Linked DNA regions of Kribbella sp. NBC_01245. The protein of the gene in region 2 interacts with the protein of the main gene of each other region in a pairwise test. Links are inferred from orthologs where the notes say so. Each region holds a gene or a part of one and is shown on either strand. Other genes may lie near its edges. The genes, in order: rlmB and OG394_RS32330.

Region 1 (11,126 bases), 2.5 Mb from region 2 along the record:
CCGGCACCCCGTCAGCTCCCGCGGCGTACCGCTCGACGTATCGCTCGATGATCGGGAGCCAGAATCCGGAGAAGACCACGAACCGGCTGACCTCGCGCGCACGCCAATCCCGCAGCAGGTCGTCCACCGCCTGGGCGTCGGTCGCGATCGAGGCATCCCGGGCGAGCTTCTGCCCGGCGAGCGCGACCCGGAAATCCCGGTGGAAGGCCTGTTTCGAACGGGCGGTCGTGGCGAGGGTGTGGGCCGGCATGAGGCGTTCCAGCACGGTCACGCGGGCGGAAGCGCCTTGTTCCCTTAAGCGATCCCGCAACAGTAGACCCGGTACATGGACGCCGAGCGCGACGCCGGACGTGAGGATCTCGATCACAGCTTGGCCAATTCCTTGAGCAAGTGCCGGTTGACGAGACGTCCCAGCTGCTCGTGGTCAGGCCCTTCGTAGCCGCGCGGCACGACCTCGATCGTCATGATCAAGTACAGGTAGACCCGGTAGAGCGGCAGCAGCGTTTGATCCAACTCGCCGTAGCCCGCGAGCAGTTCGGGGGCGACCGTGCTCTCGAAAAGCGTGAGTGAGACGAACTCCGCCACGGGGTCGCCCCAGAAGGCCCGTTCGCCGTCGATCAAGCCGGTGATCCGCCCGTTTTCGACCAGGATGTTGCCGTCCCACAGGTCGAAGTGCACCAGCGTGGGGGTCCGGACGGCGTCCAGCAGGGGCAGTCGGTCCAGCACCAGCTGCCGGATGGCCTCGGCCGGACGCGGCAGCTGTACGTCGTACGTCGCGGCGTCGGCGAGTAGGTCGTCCATCATGGCGAGGAATGCGGCTCCCCACGTGCTGGTCAATCCCCGCTGGGGGTAGCCGAAGCTCGTTCCGGTCACCTCGTGCAGGTCGGCCACGATGCGGCCGAGGTCCTTCCGCAACCGCGCGCGTTCATCGCCCTCGATGTCCTGGGAGTGCCAGGTCCTGCCGGGGATGGCGGTCATCAGCAGGAAGTCGGTGTCTGCGTAGACCACCTCGGGCACCGGCGCTTTGCCACGGGCTGCCGTGTAGAACTCGGTCTCGGTCCGGATCAGGTCGTGCTCATGCGACAGCACGGGCGCGGCCGGATCCGGCGCGTATTTGAGCATCAGGTCACCGTCGGGCAGGCCGATTCGGTAGACGGTGTTGAAGGTTCCCTCCGTCAGCTCCTGATATGACCGCACCTGTGCCGGGTCGAGACCGGCGAGCCGCAGGAGTTGTTCCAGACCCGCACGATCCAACTGCCGTTTGTTACTCATGCCTGCTCCGAGCGTCGCGGTAGATGTCGTCCATCAGTTCGATCCGGCGGATCGCCGCCGATAGTTGCCCTGGCCAACTAATCGGATCGCCCGCGACCAGCGTTCGGATCCGACTGAGCTGGCGTTCGTAGTACGAGACCGCGGGGAAGGCGATCACCCGCCGGCGGGTCTCTTGCACCACCACGTTAAGCGGCAGTGTGCCGGCCATCGGGCGCAGGAAGTTCCGCATCTTGACCGTCGCCCGCTCGAACACGAACAGGTGATCCGACACATGCCGATCGCCAAACCTCGCCGTGAGCACGGCCTCGGCGCCTCCCGGCCAGCGCAAACTCGCACGGAACACGTAGTCGATGCCATGAGGCCCTTCGAAGTCCGAGCGGCCTTCAACCACCACGTCGTCATCGTCGAGTCCGATCGTGCTCTGCAGCGCCTCCAACCAGTAGCTCGCGGCGTCGAAGAAGATGCCCCCACCAAGCTCCGGATAACGCCGGTAGTTGCCGTCCACCGGGTCCGCGAAAGCCATCGCCGTCTCCACCCGTTGAAGCCTTCCGTACGGCTCGTCGACCACCATCGCCCGTACGGCCTCCTGCCACTCCTGGCCTGCGGACGCGACGGCCTCAACGACTTGCACACCACCTTCGGCCGCGGCGTACTCGATCTCGGCGACCTCGTTAGCCGTTAAACACAAGGGCTTTTCGACGATCACGTGCTTCCCGGCGAGCGCGGCACGGACGGCCCAACGATGATGGGCCGAGCTGTGCAGGGAGACGTAGACAGCGTTGATCTCCGGATCGGCCAGCAGTGCGGAGTAGGTCTCGTGCACCACCGGAATGCCGTGCGCCGAGGCGTACTCCTTTGCGCGAACCGGATCACTCGCCGCGACAGCGCGGACTTGGGAGGCGCACAGCACGCGCTGGGCGATGGCGGTCGCGCCGATCAGGCCGAGCTCAAGCGGCGGCATCCGTCATCCCCCGCGGAACCAGGCCCGCCGCGCTGACCTCGGCCACCAACCGCTGCCGCCATTGGGCTACCTCGTCGGCCGGGCAGAACAGGCCGACGTACACGCGACCACCCGGCGCCGCGAGCGTGCTGCCGCTGAGCACGCACACCCCTGGATCGGCACCACCCCGATAGGCGATCGGCTCGATGGCGGCGACCACGTCGGCGATTCCCTTGCCAAGGGCAACGTTCAGCTCGAGCTGGCCGAGATGCCCACGCAAGCCGTGGTGACAGACCCGGCGATCGAGCAGTACGGCGAGCAGGCCGAGCGACTTGCGGGCGTTGATCTCGAGTACGGGTATAAGCGAGCCGTCCTCGAGAACCATCGCGTCGACCCCGACCGGACCCCAATAGCCCGCACTCGTCAACGCCGGTACGACCCGGGCGATCGTCTCGCCGTACGCCTGCTCGTCGACCAAACCAGGCTGGAGCGGACCCGAGGCCAGATGGCGGAAGCCCCGATTCGTCATGCCTTGCACGCCGACGAACTCCCAGCGGCCGTCGGGCTCGAGCAACAGATGACCCGAGAAGTCGTACGCCTTGGGGAACTTCTCCTGGACGATCAGCTCGACCCGACGGCCGGCCTCAACCTGCTTGCGCAGCACGCGTTCGATGGCTCGGAGTACGCCGGGGGTCGGGATCTCGAGTAAGGCCCGGCCCGAGACGCCGTACGGATCCTTGACCAGCGCCCGGAAACCGAGGGCTCCAACCGCGCGGACCAACTCCTCGACGGAGCGGACCACCACGCCGGCACCGGGTAGGCCCAGCTCTCGAACCAACTCGTTCGACCAGGACTTCGAGTTCACTTGAGCGACAACCGTTGCCGAGGGCAACCCTTCGGCACCCATTTGAGGAAGGACCGCGTACGGCTGCGGCTCGTACCCTGCGGGCAACTCCTGCCCAGGATCACCCAGCTCGAAGGTGATGCCCGCAGCGGCCAGGCCGGAGCGGACCGCGTCGGCCATCGGGTGCCGGGTGATCAGCAGGTCACCCGGCGCGCAGAATCCCGCCAGCAACTCGTCCATCGCTTCGACGTCGCGGCCACCACCTCCGAACGCAGGCAGGGCGGCCAGGTCGTCCGGGCGCCAGTACGACTCCGCGTCGAAGGTGCCGAAATGTACCGCTGGTCTGGTCACTGGACAGGTGCGGCCAGACGCGCGACGAACCCGCTGAACTGCCGCACCGAGCGGAGATCGTCCAGCTGGAGCGACGGATAGTCCAGTTCCAGGTCGAACTCGTCCTCGATCGCGAGCAGGAAGGTGATCGTCTGCAACGAGTCCAGTCCGTACTCGGCGACCAGGTCGGCCTCGGACCCGATCTGCTCGGCGGTCAGCCCGTTGTCCAGCACCTTGGCCAGCACGAGCTTGACGCGGTTCTCGATGTCCATCTGGTTCACACCCCGTTCAGGTAAAGGAGAATGCACTTCGAGCAGACCGGCATCATGCCGTTCTCGGACATGATCCGGCGGACCTCGCGGAACGACTGGCTCTGCCACAGGTCGTCGACCGACTGTTCGTAGAGGTTGCCGACCACGAACTCCGGGAAGAACTTGCACGAGCTCACCGCGCCGTCCGCGTGCACCTCCATCCGGTTCGAGACCGCGAGGCACTTGCTGCGGTGCTGCGCCGGCCGCGACGTACCGAGGATGAAGTCGGTGACCTCTTCGTCCTCCAACTGCGGCTGATACCGCAGACGGACGTTCCAAGCGCGGGAGGCCAGCCGGGCCATCGACTCGCGCAGCACCGGCAGCAGCTCCTCTGGCAGCCGGTAGGTGTAGGAGTGCCAGGTCGGCCGCTTGGTGTTCGTCTCCGGTTTGAGCCAGGCGAAGCTCTGCTCGTAGAGACGGTCCATCTGGTCGGCCACCTCGGGACTGATGAACCAGGGGAACTGGAAGTAGACGGTGTTCACCCCGAGCTCTTCGGCCCACTCCATGAACTCGTACATCTTGGTGACCGTCACGTGCGAGACCATGCAGGACAGGGACAACTCGCCGTCCCACTCGCCGGACTTCTTCAAGTCCAGCATGAGCTTGATGTTCTCCATGGTGCGTTTGAAGGTGCCACGCCCACGGAGAGCCTCGTGGTCCTCCCCGAGCCCGTCGAGGCTCACTAGCAGGTTGAGGTTCTCCCCGATCTTCAGGAGGTCGTCCAGCTTGCGCTTGAACAGCAGGCCATTCGTACACATGTTGACCGTCCGCGGGTACTTCTGCAGCAGGTCAGCCACCTGGTCGAACTTGGTGTGCATCAAGGGCTCGCCACCCCACAGGAACAACTTGGACTTCGTAGTGGCGGTAGTACGCAGCACGTCCTCGACAACCGAGACGTCGAGCTCGGTGCGCTGTCGCTCCGAGCTGAAGTCCCGGAAGAAGCCCTGCTCGTTCCACTGGTAGCAGTGGGTACAGCGCAGGTTGCACCGGTACGTCAGTTGCAGGCTCACCTCCTGGGGCAAAGGCGCCGCGTAGCTCGGGTCGATCAGTAGGTTCTTGCGAGCCTTGGACCGGATCGACACGGTGTGTTTGATATCGGCGAACTCCTTGGTGTTCAGGATTCGCGTGGTGGTGGGACGCATTCGCTAACCGACCTCCTCTGTGACCCGGTCGGCAACCTGGACATCGCCTGCCGGGGAAACCTGGTTGACCAGCACGACACTGCAGCCGGCCAGTACGCCGCCGACGGCCAGCACCACCACCAGCCCCGCCGACGTACCTAACTGACGGCTGAGTACGTCGCCCGCGAGGCCGCCGAGGAGAGCGCCGAGTGGGATGGTGGCCGACGTCAGCGTTCGCGCTGTCGCGTGCACGGTGCTCTGCATCGCCGGCGGCGTCACGGCCTGCCGGAGGCTGGTGGTGAGGATGTTCCACATCGGCATCCACACCGAGGCGCAGATCCGGATCACCACCAAGGCGATCACCGGCGCGGCCACGAGGCAGAGCGGAATCGCCAGCCAGCAAAGGCCTTCGAGCCCGGTGAGCAGCAACGCCCGCCGCATTCCGAGGCGGCCGGCGAGCTTGTTGGCGATGAACGCGCCGAGTAGACCGCCGATCGAGCCTGCCGCGATCAGCAAACCGCCTTGCAGGCTGGAGAGGCCGAGAGCGCGATAGGCGAACAGCAGCAGAACGGCGTCCACCATGCCGATACCGAGACTTCGAACGGCCGCGGCCCCTACCAACTGCCGCAATAGGTCATGCCGCCAGACAAAGCCGAGGCCTCTGCGGATGCGGGCCGGCATCGCCTCCACCGGTAGTTCGAGGGGCGGCTCGATCGCGCGGATCCGGGTCCGGCCGAACGCCGACGCGAGGAACGGCACAGCGCTCAGCAGCAGACCGACGTACGGCCCGGCGAGTTTGAGCGCGGCACCGGCGAGCGCAGGACCGGCCAGTTTGGAAAGGCTGTCCGAGCTCTGCAGGCGCGAGTTGGCGCCGACGAGGGTTTGGCGGTCGACCAGGGCTGGCAGGTACGACTGGCCGGCGATGTCGACGAATACCGTCGCGGCGCCGGCGATCCCGACCACCACGAACAGCTGGGCCGTCGTGACCCATCCGCCGAGCGCGGCGAGCGGGATGGTGACGAAGGCGGCGAACCGGATCAGCTCGCCGGCGATCATCACCGGGCGGCGCGGCAGGTGCGCGAGAACGCCGCCGGCGACCAGACCGAGCGCGGGATAGGCCAGCCAGCCCACGGCGGCGAGCGCACCGACCTCGGCAGCGCTCGCGCCGAGCGCCAGGATGGCGATACTCGGGACCGCGAACCCGGTCAGCCGATCGCCGGTGAAACTCAGCGTCTGACTGGTCCAGAACCAGCGGAAATCCCGGGCCATCCCGACGGTCGCGCCGGCTGTCGCCACCTGCATCCGACCCCCAGTGTCGTCCGCCCATGGATTGAGAGCGCTCCCAACCAGCCGCTCGCCCGAAACGGTGCCAGCAACGCCCCAACCCCCACAAGACATTTGTCCGGACATCCCAGGACGTGGAACGGTTCCGGAACCTACTCACCAGTCCCCCCCCCCCCCCTTTTTTTTGCGTTCATTCGTCGCAATCCGCCCTCTCAGCCCCGCCGACCTGTGCAGGCCAGCGATGGGAAGAGGGCGGATTGCGACGAATGAACGCAAAAAAAGACGAAGGACCCGGCGTAGTGAACCGGGTCCTTCGTCTGGTTGGAGCGGGTGGATCAGGTGGTGCGGCGGCGGGCGATTTCGTAGAGGGCGACGCCGCCGGCGATGCCGGCGTTGAGGGATTCGGTCGCGCTGGTCATCGCGATGCTGACGATCTGGTCGCAGTTCTCGCGGATGAGGCGGCCGAGGCCCTTGCCCTCGCTGCCGATGACCAGCACCAGCGGCTCGGTCGCGACGTCCAGATCGGACAGCTCGACGTCACCGTCCATGTCGAGGCCGACGACGGTCAGACCGGCGTCACGGTACGACTTGAGCGCGCGGTTGAGGTTGGTCGCGCGCGCCACCGGGATCCGCGCGGCCGCACCGGCCGACGTCTTCCAGGCGGAGGCGCTCATGGACGCCGTACGACGCTCGGGCACGAGCACCCCGTGCGCGCCGAAGGCGGCCGCCGAACGCGTGATGGCGCCGAGGTTCCGGGGATCGGTCACGCCGTCCAGCGCGACGATCAGCGGCACCTGGCCCGCGTCGAGGGCACGACGCAACAGGTCGTCGGGGTGGGCGTACTCGTATGCCGGGATCTGCACGGCCAGGCCCTGGTGGGCTCCGCCCGAGGTCAGCCGGTCCATCTCGAGCCGGGTGACCTCCAGCAGCGCGATGCCGTGCTCGACCGCGATCAGCATCGCCTCCTTCAGGCGCGGGTCGCGCTCCGTACCCTCGGCGACGTACAGCGCGCTGACCGGGACACCGGCCCGCAGCGCCTCGACCACCGGGTTACGGCCGTAGACCCACTCGGGCGTCGGCTCGGCCGAACCCTTGCGATCGCCGCCGCGACCGCGGGCGGGCGCGCGCTTCTCCGCCCGCTCCTTGGCCTTGGCGCGCTTGTACGCCGGGTGCTTGGTGCGCTCCACGGCCGGTGGCGTCGGGCCTTTGCCCTCGAGTCCTTGGCGGACCCGGCCACCGGATCCGGCGGTCGGGTTGCCCTTGGGCTTCTTGCGGATTGCACCGCGGCGCTGGCTACTGCCTGGCATTTCAGATTCCTTCAGCTGGGGTGGACCCGGCGACCGTCCAACGGGCACCTTGGGGGGTGTCCTCGACGACAACGCCGAGTGCCTTGAGCCGGTCGCGGATCTCGTCCGCGGCGGCGTAGTCCTTGCGGGCCCGGGCGGCCTGGCGCTGATCCAGCAGCGCCTTGACCAGACCGTCGAGCACCTCGGTCAGTTCCTCGCTGCCGCCGGTCCGGGAGACCCACGGCTCGGCCAGCGGGTCGAGCCCGAGCACGTCGAGCATCGCCCGGACCGCGGCCAGATTCTCCCGCAGCGCGGGCGAATCACCGTCGGCGAGCAGTTTGTTGCCATCCCGCACGGTCAGGTGCAGCGCGGCCATCGCGGCCGGCGTACCCAGATCGTCGTTCATCGCGGTGACGAACGGCTCCGGCAGGTCGGCGGCCGGGGCAGCGCCGCCGGTCACCTCGGTGGCCCGGGTGACGAAGCCCTCGATCCGCTGGAAGCTGGTCGCGGCCTCCTCCAGCGCACCGAAGGAGAACTCCACCACCGAGCGGTAGTGCGACTGGACCAGGTAGTAGCGCAGCTCGATCGGCCGGACCCGCTCGACCACGGTTCGCACGATGGCGCCGTTGCCGAGTGACTTCGACATCTTCTCGCCGGCCGCGGTGACGAGCGCGTTGTGCATCCAGAACCGGGCGAACTTCTGCCCGACGGCCGTGGACTGGGCCAGCTCGTTCTCGTGGTGCGGGAACCGCAGGTCCAGCCCGCCGCCGTGGATGTCGAACTCGTCGCCGAGGTACTTCCCGGCCATCGCGGAGCACTCCAGGTGCCAGCCCGGGCGGCCGCGGCCCCACGGCGTCGGCCAGGACGCCGTCCGCGGCACCCCGTCGACGTGGCCCTTCCAGAGCGCGAAGTCGCGCGGATCCCGCTTGCCCCGGGGGTCCGCGTCGGGCGCGGCCTCCATGTCGTCGATGCGCTGGTTCGACAGCTCGCCGTACGACGGCCAGGACTTCACGTCGAAGTAGACGTCACCGGAGCCGTCGGGCGCGACATACGCATGCCCGCGCTCGATCAGCTCACCGATCATCTCGAGCATCTCCGGGATGTGCCCGGTCGCGCGCGGCTCGTACGTCGGCGGGCGGCAGCCGAGCACGTCGTACGCCCAATGCAGTTCGCGCTCGAACTGGTAGGCATGCGCCCACCACGGCACGCCCCGCTCGGCGGACTTGGTGAGGATCTTGTCCTCGATATCGGTCACGTTCGCGATCACGGTGACCTCGAAGCCCGAGCGCTCGAGCCAGCGCCGCAGGACGTCGAACACGACCTCCTTGTAGATGTGCCCGACGTGCGGGGCACCCTGCACCGTCAGCCCACAGTGGTAGATCCCGACCTTGCCCGGCTGGACCGGTTCGAAATCCCTCACTGCTGCTGTCGCGGTGTCATACAAGCGAAGTGTCACCGATCAAGGGTAACGGTGCGGAGTGGATGCCCCGAACCGTTCCCGCTCCTCGTCTGATAAAGAACCCGGATCCAGGGGCCTGGACCGCCCGGGCGATAGCGTTTCCGCCCAGGAGGAACCTTGTCGAACTACCAGCAGTACGGCCCGCCGCAGGGCCCGCCCCACCAGCCGCAGCAGCCGTTGCCCCCTGCCTTCCCGCAGCACCAGTACGGACAGCAGTACGGCGCACCGCAGCAGTCCGGCTACGGGTGGGGGCCGCAGTTCGGGCCGCCCGGTATGCCTCCGGGCCCTCCCGGCTGGCAGCGACCGCCTCGGCCGCCCAAGCGGCGTAATACCGGTCTGCTGGTCTCACTGGGGATGCTGGGCGTTCTAGGTGTCGTGGCGCTCGTCACGGTCATCGGCGTGGCCCTGAACAACAAGGGTGGCGGCGACGACCCGACGACCAGCCAGCCGAACTGGACGCCCACGGCGACCCCCACACCTCCGCCGGAGCCGACGTACTACCCGACCAGTACGGCGAGCACCGAGCCGCCGCCGACCGTCCAGCCGACGACCACCCGGCCGACGCCGACCCGGCCGACCACGCGGCCGACCACGCCGCCGCCGGACAAGCCGAACGACCGGCAGATCGTGACCAAGGACGGCTTCTACTACATCGGCCTGCTGCCCGGGTCGAACTGCCGCGAGTCCAAGGGCCGGCAGACCGCGATCGGGCCGGCGGCCGTGTACATCGGCACGCTCAAGAAGTGCCTGGACCGGAACTGGGCGGCTCCCGTACGTCGTGGCCGGGACAACTTCCGTGCGCCGAGCCTGGTGGTCATGAACGGCACAGTCGGCATGACGCCTTGCGGTGGCGGCAGCGCCTTCCGCTCGTTCTACTGCTCTACGAACCAGACGATCTACATGGACGCTCTGACCGGCATCCGCCAGTACAACAAGTCCTCGCAGTACACGAACGCCGCCCAGGTCCGGATGTTCGTACGGATGGCCACTTCGCAGACGATGGCTCACGAATACGGGCACCACTTGCAGGAGATCAGCGGCATCCTGCCGGCGTACTACAACCTCAGGTACGAACTGACGTCGTACGACGCCAAGCTCGAGTTGAGCCGTCGTAAGGAGCTCCAGGCCAGCTGCTTCGGCGCCGTCTTCATGGGCGCCAACCGGAATACTTACCCGGTCACCGGTGCGGCACGCCGCGAGTGGAACTGGCTGGTCATCCACAGCGGCGACGAGTACGACACCGAACGAACCCACGGCAGCCGCATCGTCCACAGCTACTGGTCCCAACGCGGCTTCAACTCCCGCAACACCAACCTCTGCAACACCTTCACCTCGGGCTCCTCCCTAGTCCGCTAACCCACCACCTAAGCCTTGCGTTCATTGGTCTGAATTCGCTCGCCCCTAACAGCGACGGGTCAGGTGGAAGCGGACGTAGGCGGGCGCATTCGGACCAATGAACGCTAATCGCCGGCCCGGGATCACGCCTGCCCGCGATCGTTGTACGGCGAAAAGCATGCGGGGACAGTGGTGCGTGGTGCTGGATTAGCGTTCATTGGTCCGAATTCGCCCGCCTGGGCCGGTGGCCACACGACTCGCCGCTGTTAGGGGCGAGCGGATTCAGACCAATGAACGCAGGGTTCAAGGGTGTCGGGGAAGCGGACTCGGGGGTCTCGGAACTTTGTCACCAGTTTTTTTGTTTTCGCGTTAGTTTCTGGCGATGCACGGGTAGAACCTTCACGAGCACTCCTCTCCGCCCCTCCTGGAGGTTCTCGTGAAGTCCCTACTCACGGCTGCCATCGCCGCCTTCGGCCTGGCGCTCGTCCCAACCGCAGGCGCCGCCGCTCCGGCCCCTCACCAACCCACCCCCGAGGCCAAGGCCCACGGCATCACCAAGGCCGGCGACGCCTACCTCGGCTGGCGTCAAGCCCAACCCACCACCACGACCACCACCCCCACCTACGCCCCAGCAGCCTCGGTCTACGGCATCGACGTCTCAAGCCACCAGGGCAACGTCAACTGGACGTATTGGTGGGGCCAAGGCAAGCGGTTCGCCTACGTGAAGGCGACCGAAGGCAACTACTACCGCAATCCGTACTTCTCCCAGCAGTACACCGGCTCGTACAACGTCGGCATGATCCGTGGCGCCTACCACTTCGCCACGCCGAACGACTCCAGCGGCGCCAACCAGGCCAACTACTTCGTCGATCGCGGCGGCGCCTGGTCCCGCGACGGCCGGACACTGCCGGGTGCGCTCGACATCGAGTACAACCCGTACGGCG
Region 2 (11,208 bases):
GACGGTCGACGGCGTGGACGCATTGCCAACCCTCCCCGCGTGGGTCGCGTTCGACCAACCCAGCGGCACCTATCGCGTCTGGGCGCCGGACGTCTCGCAGCGAGCGGACGGCGTCTACCTCATGTACTACACCGCCAAACACACCAGCGGCATCCAGTGCATCGGCGCCGCAACCTCGGACACCCCGACCGGCCCATTCACCCCAGTGGGCGTAGAACCCCTTATTTGCAACGCCTTCGACCACGGCAACATCGATCCGGCCAGCCTGGTCGTCGACGGCCGCCGCTATCTCGTCTACAAGGACGACGCGAACTCCGCCGGCCAACCCGCCTCGGTCTGGATCCACGAGACCGCGCCCAACGGCATCAACTGGATCGGCGAACGACACAAACTACTCACCGCGGATCCGGCCGGCGACGAGCGCACCGTCCTCGACGCGCCCGTCATCGTACGACGAGACAACCGGTTCGTCCTGTTCTACTCAGCCGATGCCTGGGACGCGAACTACCACGTGAAGTACGCCGTCGGCACCACCCTGACCGCACCATTCGCCAAGCAGGGCACGGTCATCGACAACACCACCTGGCCCGACGCGATCCGCAACCCCGGCGGCCAAGACGTCACCGGCAACCACCTCGCCTTCCACGCCCTCACCCCCGGCGGCCGCGGCCTGCACGTCACCGGCCTGACCTGGCGCAACGGCGTCCCTGTCCTCACCAACGCGCCGATCGTTGCCAACGGCACCTACCAACTCACCGCCTTGCACAGCGGCAAAGCCCTCGACGGCGTCGTGCAACGTACGCCGACCACGAGCCCCACCCAACGCTGGACTTTCACCCGGCAGTCCGACGACTCGTACCGCATCACCAACGAGGCAAGCCAACTAGCCCTCACCTGCGCCGCCCAACCCATCTCGCAAACCGCGTGGACCGGCCGCGACAACCAACGCTGGTACGTCGACCCCGACCGCGCCGGCACCCACCGCATCACCTGCAAGTTCACCGCCAACGCCCTGGACGTCGCCTGGGCCTCCACCGCCGACAACGCCGAGGTCATCACCTGGCCCCAACACGACGCCGCCAACCAACGCTGGCACCTAGGCTGAGTCAAGGCGGTTGGCCACCCTTTCGAGCGTGGTCGAACTGCGCCATCTTCAACGTTAGAAGGCTGGCAGCGGCCTGCCGTCTGTGATTTCATCCATCCGCACCAGGTGGGGTACCGAGACAGGTGCTGGGGCGGGGAAATGGACTTCAGGCTGCTGGGGCCGGTCGAGGCGTGGTCCGGTTCGAACCGGCTCACCGTCGGCGGCCCGAAACCGCGCGCGCTGCTGGCCGCGCTGTTGCTCGAACGGGGGCGGGTGGTCTCGGCCGAGCGCCTGATCGACCTGCTCTGGCCCGACGATCCACCACCAACGGCCCGCGCGCTGATCCAGACGTACGTCGCCGCGCTGCGCCGGGGGCTGACGGCCGACGGCACCGCCGATCCGATCGAGACACGGCCGCCGGGTTACCGGATCAGCGGTGGCCGGCTCGACCTCACGACGTACGAGGACCTGGTCCGTTCCGCCCGCCAGGCGAGCCGGCCGACCGACGCCGTCCGGGACTTCCGCGCCGCCGACGCGTTGTGGCGTGGCCCGGCGCTCGGTGGCATCGGTGGTTCGCTGACGACCGAGGCCGCGCGCCTCGACGACCTGCGACTGGCCGTGTTCGAGGACCTGATCGCGGCGGAACTCGACACCGGGCGGCACGCGGCCGTCGCCGAGGAGATCGCCGCCACGCTGTCCCGGCATCCCTTGCGCGAACGCCTTCGCGGCCAGCTCATGACCGCGCTGTGTCGCTGCGGCCGACAGGCGGAGGCGCTCGCCGTTTATGCCGAAGGCCGCCGTCTGCTGGCCGACGAGCTCGGCGTCGACCCGGGCCGCGACCTGCAGCGCCTGCACGACGCCGTACTCCACAACGATCCGTCCCTCTTCACAACGCCCAACGTGGCTGACGAACCGGCGTCCGTCGCAGAGCACACGGCTGGGGGTAAGCAGGTGCCGGCGCAGTTGCCGGCGGGCGTTGCGGACTTCACCGGACGAACGTCGGAGCTGACCGGGTTGGTCGCGCGGTTCGACGACCCGATAGAGCCCGGCGTGGTCGGCCTCCAGGTGATCAGCGGTCCGGGCGGGGTGGGCAAATCCGCGCTCGCGCTCTCGGCCGTACATCAGCTCGCCGCCCGGTTCAAAGACGGCCAGCTGTACGCCGACCTCGGTGGCGTGACGGATCTGCCGGCCTCGCCCGCCGACGTGGTCGCGCGGTTCTTGCGGGCGCTCGGGGTGGATCGGCAGAGTCTGCCCGTCTCCTTGGAGGAACGCGTCGACCTCTATCGCAGCGTGACCGCGGGCCGTTCCTTGCTCGTCCTGCTCGACGATGCCGCCTCCGAACAGCAGGTCCGGCCGCTGCTGCCCGGTGCGGGTGGTTCCGCCGTCGTGATCACCTCCCGCCGACGGCTCAGCGGTTTGGCGGGGGCCAACGTCACCGACCTCGGAGTGCTCGGCACCGACGACGCGATCGGCCTGCTGGCGCGAGTGGCCGGCCGGGACCGGGTCGCCGCCGAGCCGGACCAGGCCGATCGAATCGTCGCGCTGTGCGGCTGCCTCCCGCTGGCCGTGCGTACTGCCGGGGCACGTCTTGCCAGCCGTCGCCAGTGGTCACTCGCGCGGTTCGCGGCCCGGCTGGCCGACGAGCGGCAGCGCCTGGACGAGTTGTCCGCGGGCGATGTCGAGGTACGGGCCAGCCTGGCGCTCGGTTACCAGGGCCTGGACGAACCGGCCCGGCTGGCGTTCCGGCGGCTCGGTCTGCTCAGCCTGCTCGACTTCGCGCCGTGGATCGCTGGGCCGTTGCTAGACCTGCCGACCGACGAAGCCGAGGACGTGGTCGAGCAACTCGTCGACGCCCAGCTGCTCGAACTCGCGACCGTCGATCCACTCGGCCAGGTCCGCTATCGCATGCACGAACTGCTGCAGGTGTTCGCCCGCGAACGCGCCGAGCTGGAGGACCCCGTCGCCGATCGCGAGGCCGCCGTCACCCGGGCCCTGCGCGCTTGGCTCGGCCTGATCGGACGGATCTCCGCCAGCGGGCCGACCGGCGAGATCGACCTGGTCCCGCCCGGGCCGATCGAAGGCGTGGTGCCGGCCGACGTACTGCAGCCTGCACTGGCCCGGCCCGCTGTCTGGTTCGACGTGGAGACGCCGTCGATGCTGGCCTCGGTCGACCGGGCGGCGGCGAACGGTCTGCATCGCGTCGCGGCTGAGGTGGTCGCCGCGATGTGCTCGTCGTCGTTCGTCATCACGAACCGGTTCGACGATTGGTGGCGAAGTCACGACAGCGCACTCCAGGCCGCGAGGGTGGCCGGGGATCAGGCCACCGAGGCGATGCTGCTCGCGGGGCTCGGACGGTTGCGCAGCGGCCAGGACGACTATGCCGGGGCCGAGGCCTACTTCGCGGATTCGCTCGCCGGGTACGTCGCGGTGGGCGATCGGCGCGGCGAGGCGATCGCGTTGGCGGGCCTGGGTGACGTCAGCCGCGAACTCGGCGACGTCGTGCCCGCGCGCGAACGGCTCGACCGGGCGCTGGCGATCTTCCGGGCGCTGCGCGACGACGCGGGCATCGGCTTCTGCGCTCGCCGCAGTGGTGCGCTCGCCATCGAACAAGGCCGTACCGACGAGGGTTTCGCGTCACTGGACGAGGCTCTCACGGCGTACCGCCGGGCTTTCAGCCGCCGCGGCGAGGCCATCACCCTGCGCACGATCAGCCTGGCCCACCGAGCCGCCGGTGAGTACGGGAAGGCGGCCCGGCTGGCCGAACAGGCCGTCGCGATGTTGCGGGAGATCGGCGACGCGGTGATGACGGCGTACGCCGTACAGGCGCTCGCGAAGGCGCGGCTCCGGCTCGGCGCGGGCGCGGCCGTGGCGCCTGAGCTGGCGGCGGCGCTCACCACCTGCCGGACGTACTCGGACCGCTTCGGGCAGGCGTTGATCCTCCGCACCCAGGGCGAGTTGCAGCTGTCGCTGGATGACCCGGCGGCGGCGGTGCCGATGCTCGAGGAGTCGCTCGCGATCTGGCGTGAGCTGGGCCTGCCGCAGTTCGCCGAACGGACCGAAAGCGATCTGCGAAAGGCGCTCGCGGCCGGCTCGAACTGACGCCTACGGGCGACTTACAGGACCTTGCAGGAAGTTTGGAGGGCCGTTCCAGACGGTGGATCCACGATCGTTCCGAGGCTGCGACCGCAGGCTCGCGAATCGGAAGATCGGATCACCGTCATGTCCAGGAACAGCCTGCGGCGCCGGCTCGGCCGGCCGGTCAAGGCACTCGCCCTGCTCTTCACCCTGCTCGCCGGTACGGCGCTCATGGTCGCCGGCAACGCACCCACCGCCACGGCCGCACCGGCCTGCGGCGTCCTCGCTCCCGGTGCCGGGCCGGCCGCGGTCGCCGCGGTACAGAAGGCCTGCACCCTGATCGGTACGCCGTACTCCTGGGGCGGCGGCCACGGCCAGACCCCCGGGCCGACCCGCGGCATCTGCGACGCGGCCAACGGCGCGCCGAACGACTGCAACGTGATCGGCCTCGACTGCTCCGGCATGGTCCGGTACGCGTACTACCTGGCCGTCGGCGCGGACGTCATCAACGGCACCACCCGAGAGCAATGGGACTCGCCGAACCGGGTCGCCCGCTGGGACAGATCGGCCGGACTCGCGCCGCTGGTCCCGGGTGACCTGCTCTTCTTCAACCCCGGTGGTGGCGCGATCAAGCATGTCGCGATGTACCTCGGCGGCGGCTACATGGTCGAGGCGCCGAACTCCGGAGCGCTGGTCCGGGTCTCCAGCGCGAGCCGCAGCGACTACTACGGCGCGATCCGCCTGTACGACGCTCGCCCGGGTGCTGCCTCGCTGTCCGGCGACAGCCGCACCGATCTCACGATGGTGCTCGCCAACGGCGACGTGAAGGCCTGGCGCAACGGCCGCGGGTTCACCGACATGCCGTGGGATGCCGACACCATCGTCGGCTCGGGCTTCAGCACCGAGAACCTGCACTACGCCGACCTGAACGCCGATGGCCGCAAGGAGATCATCGCCGTGCTGCCGAACGGCGATCTCAAGGCCTGGCGTAACGACCGGGGCTTCGCTCCCATGCCGTGGGGCGACAACGTCATCATCGGCAGCGGCTTCTCCCCGAACAACACCTTCTTCGCGGACCTGAACGCCGACGGCCGCTCCGAGGTCCTCATGGTGATGCCGAACGGCGACCTGAAGGCCTGGCGCAACGGCCGAGGTTTCGCCGCCATGCCGTGGGACGCGGATGTCATCATCGGCACCGGCTTCTCGGCCAGCAACATTTTCCTCGCCGACCTGAACGCCGATGGCAAAGCCGAAGCGATGACCGTTCTGCCCAACGGCGACGTGAAGGCATGGCGCAACGCCCGAGGCTTCGCCGCGATGCCGTGGGACGCCGACGCCATCATCGCCACCGGGTTCACCGCCAACAACCTCTTCCTGCCGGACCTCGACGGCGACGGCAAGGCCGACATCACCACCGTGCTCGCCAACGGCGACGTCAAGTCCTGGCACAACGGCGCGGGCTTCGCCGCCACCCCGTGGAACGCCACCGCCATCGTCGCGAGCGGCTTCTCCCCCACCAACCTCTTCTTCGCCTAGGAGCTACTGATCATGCTTAACGTCAAACGTCTTGTCACCACCGCCCTGCTCGCCCTGACCGCCCTGGTCACGCTGCCGGCCGCACCCGCCGCCGCCGACGCGCACAGCGATTTCATCAACGCCGCTGGTCCACCGGCGCAAGCCAGTCGTGCCGAGTTCGGCGTACCGGCGTCGGTGACCGTCGCGCAGGCCATCCTCGAGAGTGGCTGGGGCCAGAGCGCTCTCGCCGTCGAGGACAAGAACTACTTCGGCATCAAGTGCGGCAGCAGCGGCCCGGGCCCGATCGCGATCGGCTGTGTGACCCGGCCGACCACCGAGTGCACGCCCACCTGCCACACCGTCTACGCGTCCTTCCGGCGGTACGCCTCGATGCTCGACTCGTTCCGCGACCATGGCGCGTTCCTGCGCAACAACCCGCGGTATGCCAACGCCTTCAACTACACCAACAACCCGAACCAGTTCGTCGAAGAGATCCGCAAGGCCGGTTACGCGACGGACCCGGCGTACACGAGCAAGGTCGTCAACCTGATGACCACGTACAACCTCTACCGGTTTGACCGTCCCCTCGGCGCCTCGCTGTCCGGTGACGGCCGTACCGAGATCGCGATGGTGCTAGCCAACGGCGACGTCAAGGCCTGGCGCAACGGCCGCGGTTTCACCGACATGCCCTGGGACGCCGACGCGATCGTGGGCACCGGCTTCACGCCCGACAACGCGTTCTTCGCCGACCTCGACGGAGACGGCCGCAAGGAAATCATCGTCGTATTGCCCAACGGCGACTTGAAGGCCTGGCACAACGACGGCGGCTTCAAAGCCAACCCGTGGGGCGCCAACGTCATCATCGGCACCGGCTTCACCGCCGGCAACACCTTCTTCGCGGACCTGAACGCCGATGGTCGTTCCGAGGTCCTCATGGTGATGCCGAACGGCGACCTCAAGGCGTGGCGCAACGGCCGGGGCTTCGCGGCCATGCCGTGGGACGGCGATGTCGTCATCGGCTCGGGCTTCACCGCCAACAACACCTTCCTCGCCGACCTGAACGCCGACGGTAAAGCCGAAGCCATGACCGTCCTGCCCAGTGGCGAGGTGAAGGCTTGGCGCAACGCCCGAGGCTTCGCGGCCATGCCGTGGGACGCCGATGTGATCATCGCCACCGGCTTCTCGGCGAACAACCTCTTCCTGCCGGACCTCGACGGTGACGGCAAGGCCGACATCACCACCGTGCTCGCGAACGGCGACGTCAAGTCGTGGCACAACGGCGCAGGCTTCGCCGCCATGCCCTGGAACGCCACCGCGGTCATCGCCAGCGGCTTCTCCCCCACCAACCTTCTCTTCGCCTAGGAGCTACTGGATCATGCTGAAGGTCAAACGGCTTCTTGCCGTCCTTGCAGCCGCTGCAGCTGTCACTGTCGGACTAGTGGTACCTCAGGCCGCTGCAGCCGGCCGCCCCAACTTCAAGCTCCCCCTGCCGTGTGGTCAGGTCTGGACCACCTCAACCCACAGCGGCCACGCCAGCCAGTACATGCTCGACATGGTCCGCTCAGGTGGCGCTACCGCCGGTACGCCGGTGCTGGCGTCAGCAGGCGGTGTAGTGAGTACGTCGAAGTTCGCCACCGATGCGGGCAACATGATCGTCATCGACCACGGCGACGGCTGGCAGACCCGCTACCTCCATCTGGCCACCCGGGCGGTCAACATCGGCGCCCAGGTCGGTCAGGGCATGCACATCGGCACGGTCGGCAACACCGGCTCCAACACCAGCGGCGCCCACCTGCACTTCGAGCAGAAGCAGAACGGCGTTGTCGTCCAGTCGATCTTCAGCGGCCACCTAGTACCAGTGAATTACTCGTACAACCAGCACTACGAGACCAGCGACAACTGCGGCAGCGGCCCGATCACGAGCAGCTCGCTGTCCGGTGACGCTCGTTCCGATCTCGCAATGGTGCTGGCCAACGGCGACATCAAGGCCTGGCGCAACGGCCGCGGCTTCACCGACATGCCCTGGGACGCCGACGCGATCGTGGGCACCGGCTTCACGCCCGACAACGCGTTCTTCGCCGACCTCGACGGAGACGGCCGCAAAGAAATCATCGTCGTCCTACCCAACGGCGACTTGAAGGCCTGGCACAACGACGGCGGCTTCGCAGCCATGCCCTGGGGCGCCAACGTCATCATCGGCACGGGATTCAGTGCGAACAACACCTTCTTCGCCGACCTCAACGCCGACGGCCGCTCCGAAGTCCTCGTCGTCATGCCCAACGGCGACCTCAAAGCCTGGCGTAACGCCCGAGGCTTCGCCGCCGCACCCTGGGATGCCGACGCCGTCATCGCCACCGGCTTCACCCCCAACAACACCTTCCTCGCCGACCTCAACGCCGACGGCAAAGCCGAAGCGATGACCGTTCTACCCAACGGCGACGTGAAGGCCTGGCGCAACGCCCGAGGCTTCGCCGCGATGCCGTGGGACGCCGACGCCATCATCGCCACCGGCTTCACCGCCAACAACCTCTTCCTCCCCGACCTCGACGGCGACGGCAAGGCCGACATCACCACCGTCCTCGCCAACGGCGACGTCAAGTCCTGGCACAACGGCGCAGGCTTCGCCCCCACCCCCTGGAACGCCACCGCCACCATCGCGACCGGCTTCTCCCCCACCAACCTGCTCTTCGCCTGACCCCCACCGGCTGCGGGTCTGCCGTCTTGGCAGACCCGCAGCCACCCTTACAGAGAACCCTTACAGAGAACCTGCAGGGCCTTTGCAGCCGCCACCGGCAAGGTCGAACCGGCTGCGCCCCGAACCGCCAACTGGCCCGAGTCGAGGAAAGAGGTGCCAGGATGCTGGACGTCGTACTGATGGCGGATCCCGCCGTCATGGGCATCCCAGTCGTGGACAACGGCGAGCCGCTGGTGGATCTTCGCGACTACGGGACCCTTCGCCTGGACAACCGGCTCGCTGATCCGGCCGGCGCCTACTGCCAGGCTCGCCGAGGTGTAGCGGATCGCCTGGTCGCCGCCCAGCGTCTCTTGCCCGGAGGCCTGCATTTCCTCGTGGTCGAGGCCTACCGGCCGTTGGCGTTGCAGGTGCAGTACTTCGAGTCCTACCTCGCGGAACTCCGGGCCGAGAACCCGTCCTGGTCCGACCAGCACCTCCGCACCATGGCCAGCCGCCTACTCTCCCCACCGGAGATCGGCCCGCACGTCTGTGGCGCGGCGATCGACCTCACCCTGTGCTCTCCCGGCGGCGAGGAGATCTGGCTCGGCACCGAGGTCAACGACGGCCCCGAGGAAAGCGACGACGCCTGCTATACCGCCGCCACCAACATCCCCGCACAGGCCCGCCGCCACCGCCGCGTACTGGCCAACGCCATGACCTCCGCGGGCTTCGTCAACTACCCCACCGAGTGGTGGCACTGGTCCTACGGCGACCGCTACTGGGCCATGACGACGGCGGCCCCACACGCCATCTACGGACAGCAGACCTTCACTGGTCGATGAGCGTGTGCCGAGTGGCCGCAGGCAGATGGGCGGCAAGCGTCATTGCGGTGAGAGGCGCGCCGTCGGCCGCGAGGTGGGCGGCTGCGGCGTGGAGGTAAGCGCCAACGGCTGCCGCGTCGAACGGCGACAGGCCCGAGGCGAGCAACGACCCGCACAATCCCGCCAAGACGTCACCCGAACCGGCCGTGGCGAGCCAGGCGCTCGCGTTGGTGTTGACGCGGACGCGGCCATCCGGCGCCGCGATGACCGTAGTGGAACCCTTGAGCAATACCGTCGCCTGGAAGCGCTCGGCCGCCGTACGGGCGTGCTCCAACCGCCTCGCCTCGACCTCAGCTCGTGGTACGTCGAGCAGCCGGCCGAGTTCGCCCGCGTGCGGGGTGAGCAGCGCCGGCGCTTCGAGCGGCCCGTCGATCGCCGAGAGGCCGTCGGCGTCGACCAGCACCGGCTCGGGGCCGGCGAGCAACCGCGCGACGGCCTGCCGGTCGAACCCCTGCCCGAGGCCCGAACCAACCGCCCACGCCTGCACCCGGCCCTCGCCGTGCACCACCTCGGGGTGGACTGCCCGGATATCGGCCGCCACCGAATCGGGTCCGCCGTACCGGATCATGCCGACGGGTCCGCCGAGGGCGCCCGAGGTGGCGATCACGGCAGCGCCCGGGTACTGCGATGAGCCCGCCATGAGGCCGAGGACGCCGCGGGAGTACTTGTCGGATTCGCCGTGCGGGATGGGGTAGAGCGCGCGCACGTCAGCCGCCTGGAATGCCTCTGCGGCCGGGACCAGGTCCGGGAGGTCGAGGCCGATGTCGACGAGGTGGACCGTTCCGCAGGCCGCGGCGGCTGGATCGACGAGATGGCAGACCTTGTGCGTGCCGAAAGTGACGGTCAGATCCGCGCGCACGTGCGGCGAAGGGGTCTCGCCGGTATCGACGTCCACGCCCGACGGCGTATCGACCGCGACCATCGGCACCCCGTGCCGCGCGGCCAACTCGACCACCTCGAGCGCATCGGGCCGCAGGCCGGGACGACCGCCGATCCCGACAATCCCGTCGACCACCACATCCGCACCCGGCACGTCCTCGGCCGAACCAACCCGGCCACCTGCACTACGTAAAGCGGCGAGGCCCTCGGGATGCGCTTTGTCCGAGAGCAGTACGGCAGTAACGCGAGCACCTCGGCGAGCCAGGAAAACGCCCGCATACAAGGCATCCCCGCCATTGTCGCCCGACCCGACGAGCAGCACCACGCGAGCGCCGTACACGAAGCCCATGAAGTTGCTGAGAGCAACGGATAGCCCGTACGCCGCGCGCTGCATCAACGTGCCGTCAGGCAATACCGCCATCAAGGCGGACTCGGCGGCGCGGACCTGGCCGACTGAGTAAGCGCGGCGCATCTCAACCCTCCAGGACGACGACCGCGGACGCGATGCCCGCGTCATGGCTCAGCGACAAGTGCATGCTCTGTACGCCGAGGCGCGCGGCCTGGTCGGCGACGGTCCCGGTGATCTCCAACCAGGGCCGGCCGTCCTCGTCGCTCCGCACCTCGCAGTCGTGCCACTGCATGCCACCCGGAGCACCGAGCGCCTTCGCCAGCGCCTCCTTGGCGGCGAACCGCGCGGCCAGCGAGGCGGGCGGTTTGGCGGCCTCGGCGGGAGTGAAGACCCGCGTACGCAAACCGGGCGTCCGCTCCAGCGTTTCCATGAAGCGAGCCACGTCGACGACGTCGATACCCACGCCGACTATCACTCGACCGTGACCGATTTCGCCAGGTTGCGCGGCTGGTCGACGTCATGCCCCTTGGCCGTCGCCATCTCGCACGAGAACACCTGCAGCGGCACGGTCGCGACCAGCGGCTGCATCAACGTCGGCACCTTCGGCAGGCGGATGATGTGATCGGCGTACGGGTCGACGGAGTGGTCACCCTCCTCCACCAGCACGATCGTGCGCGCGCCGCGAGCCCGGATCTCCTGGATGTTGCTGACCATCTTGTCGTGCAGGACGTCGCGTCCCTTGGGCGGTACG

The links.
Region 1: the proteins of OG394_RS32330 (region 2) and rlmB interact in binary tests that used the Escherichia coli proteins (3 or more experiments, as listed by UniProt). The link is inferred for Kribbella sp. NBC_01245 from one-to-one orthologs.

Annotation. Positions count from the first base shown.
Region 1 is NZ_CP108487.1:4,591,577-4,602,702, forward strand. What follows is about bases 5,424-8,171. They hold rlmB (23S rRNA (guanosine(2251)-2'-O)-methyltransferase RlmB), read right to left. Parts: upstream 7,410-8,171; coding sequence 6,438-7,409; downstream 5,424-6,437. Other genes in these bases: OG394_RS20535 (MFS transporter), read right to left, coding at 5,424-6,120; cysS (cysteine--tRNA ligase), read right to left, coding at 7,411-8,171. In the rest of the region: OG394_RS20505 (hypothetical protein), read right to left, coding at 1-367; OG394_RS20510 (phosphotransferase family protein), read right to left, coding at 364-1,272; OG394_RS20515 (Gfo/Idh/MocA family protein), read right to left, coding at 1,265-2,233; OG394_RS20520 (hypothetical protein), read right to left, coding at 2,220-3,407; OG394_RS20525 (acyl carrier protein), read right to left, coding at 3,404-3,658; OG394_RS20530 (radical SAM protein), read right to left, coding at 3,664-4,839; more of OG394_RS20535, read right to left, coding at 4,843-5,423; more of cysS, read right to left, coding at 8,172-8,844; OG394_RS20550 (neutral zinc metallopeptidase), read left to right, coding at 8,965-10,203; OG394_RS20555 (lysozyme), read left to right, coding at 10,619-11,126. UniProt on the Escherichia coli protein: Specifically methylates the ribose of guanosine 2251 in 23S rRNA.
Region 2 is NZ_CP108487.1:7,057,075-7,068,282, reverse strand. What follows is about bases 8,379-11,208. They hold OG394_RS32330 (NAD(P)H-hydrate dehydratase), read right to left. Parts: upstream 10,581-11,208; coding sequence 9,177-10,580; downstream 8,379-9,176. Other genes in these bases: glmS (glutamine--fructose-6-phosphate transaminase (isomerizing)), read right to left, coding at 10,929-11,208; OG394_RS32325 (holo-ACP synthase), read right to left, coding at 10,582-10,932; OG394_RS32335 (M15 family metallopeptidase), read left to right, coding at 8,531-9,190. Also shown: OG394_RS32365 (family 43 glycosylhydrolase), read left to right, coding at 1-1,105; OG394_RS32360 (AfsR/SARP family transcriptional regulator), read left to right, coding at 1,244-4,183; OG394_RS40160 (FG-GAP-like repeat-containing protein), read left to right, coding at 4,304-5,695; sporangiospore maturation cell wall hydrolase GsmA, read left to right, coding at 5,708-7,036; OG394_RS32340 (peptidoglycan DD-metalloendopeptidase family protein), read left to right, coding at 7,050-8,369. UniProt on the Escherichia coli protein: Bifunctional enzyme that catalyzes the epimerization of the S- and R-forms of NAD(P)HX and the dehydration of the S-form of NAD(P)HX at the expense of ADP, which is converted to AMP.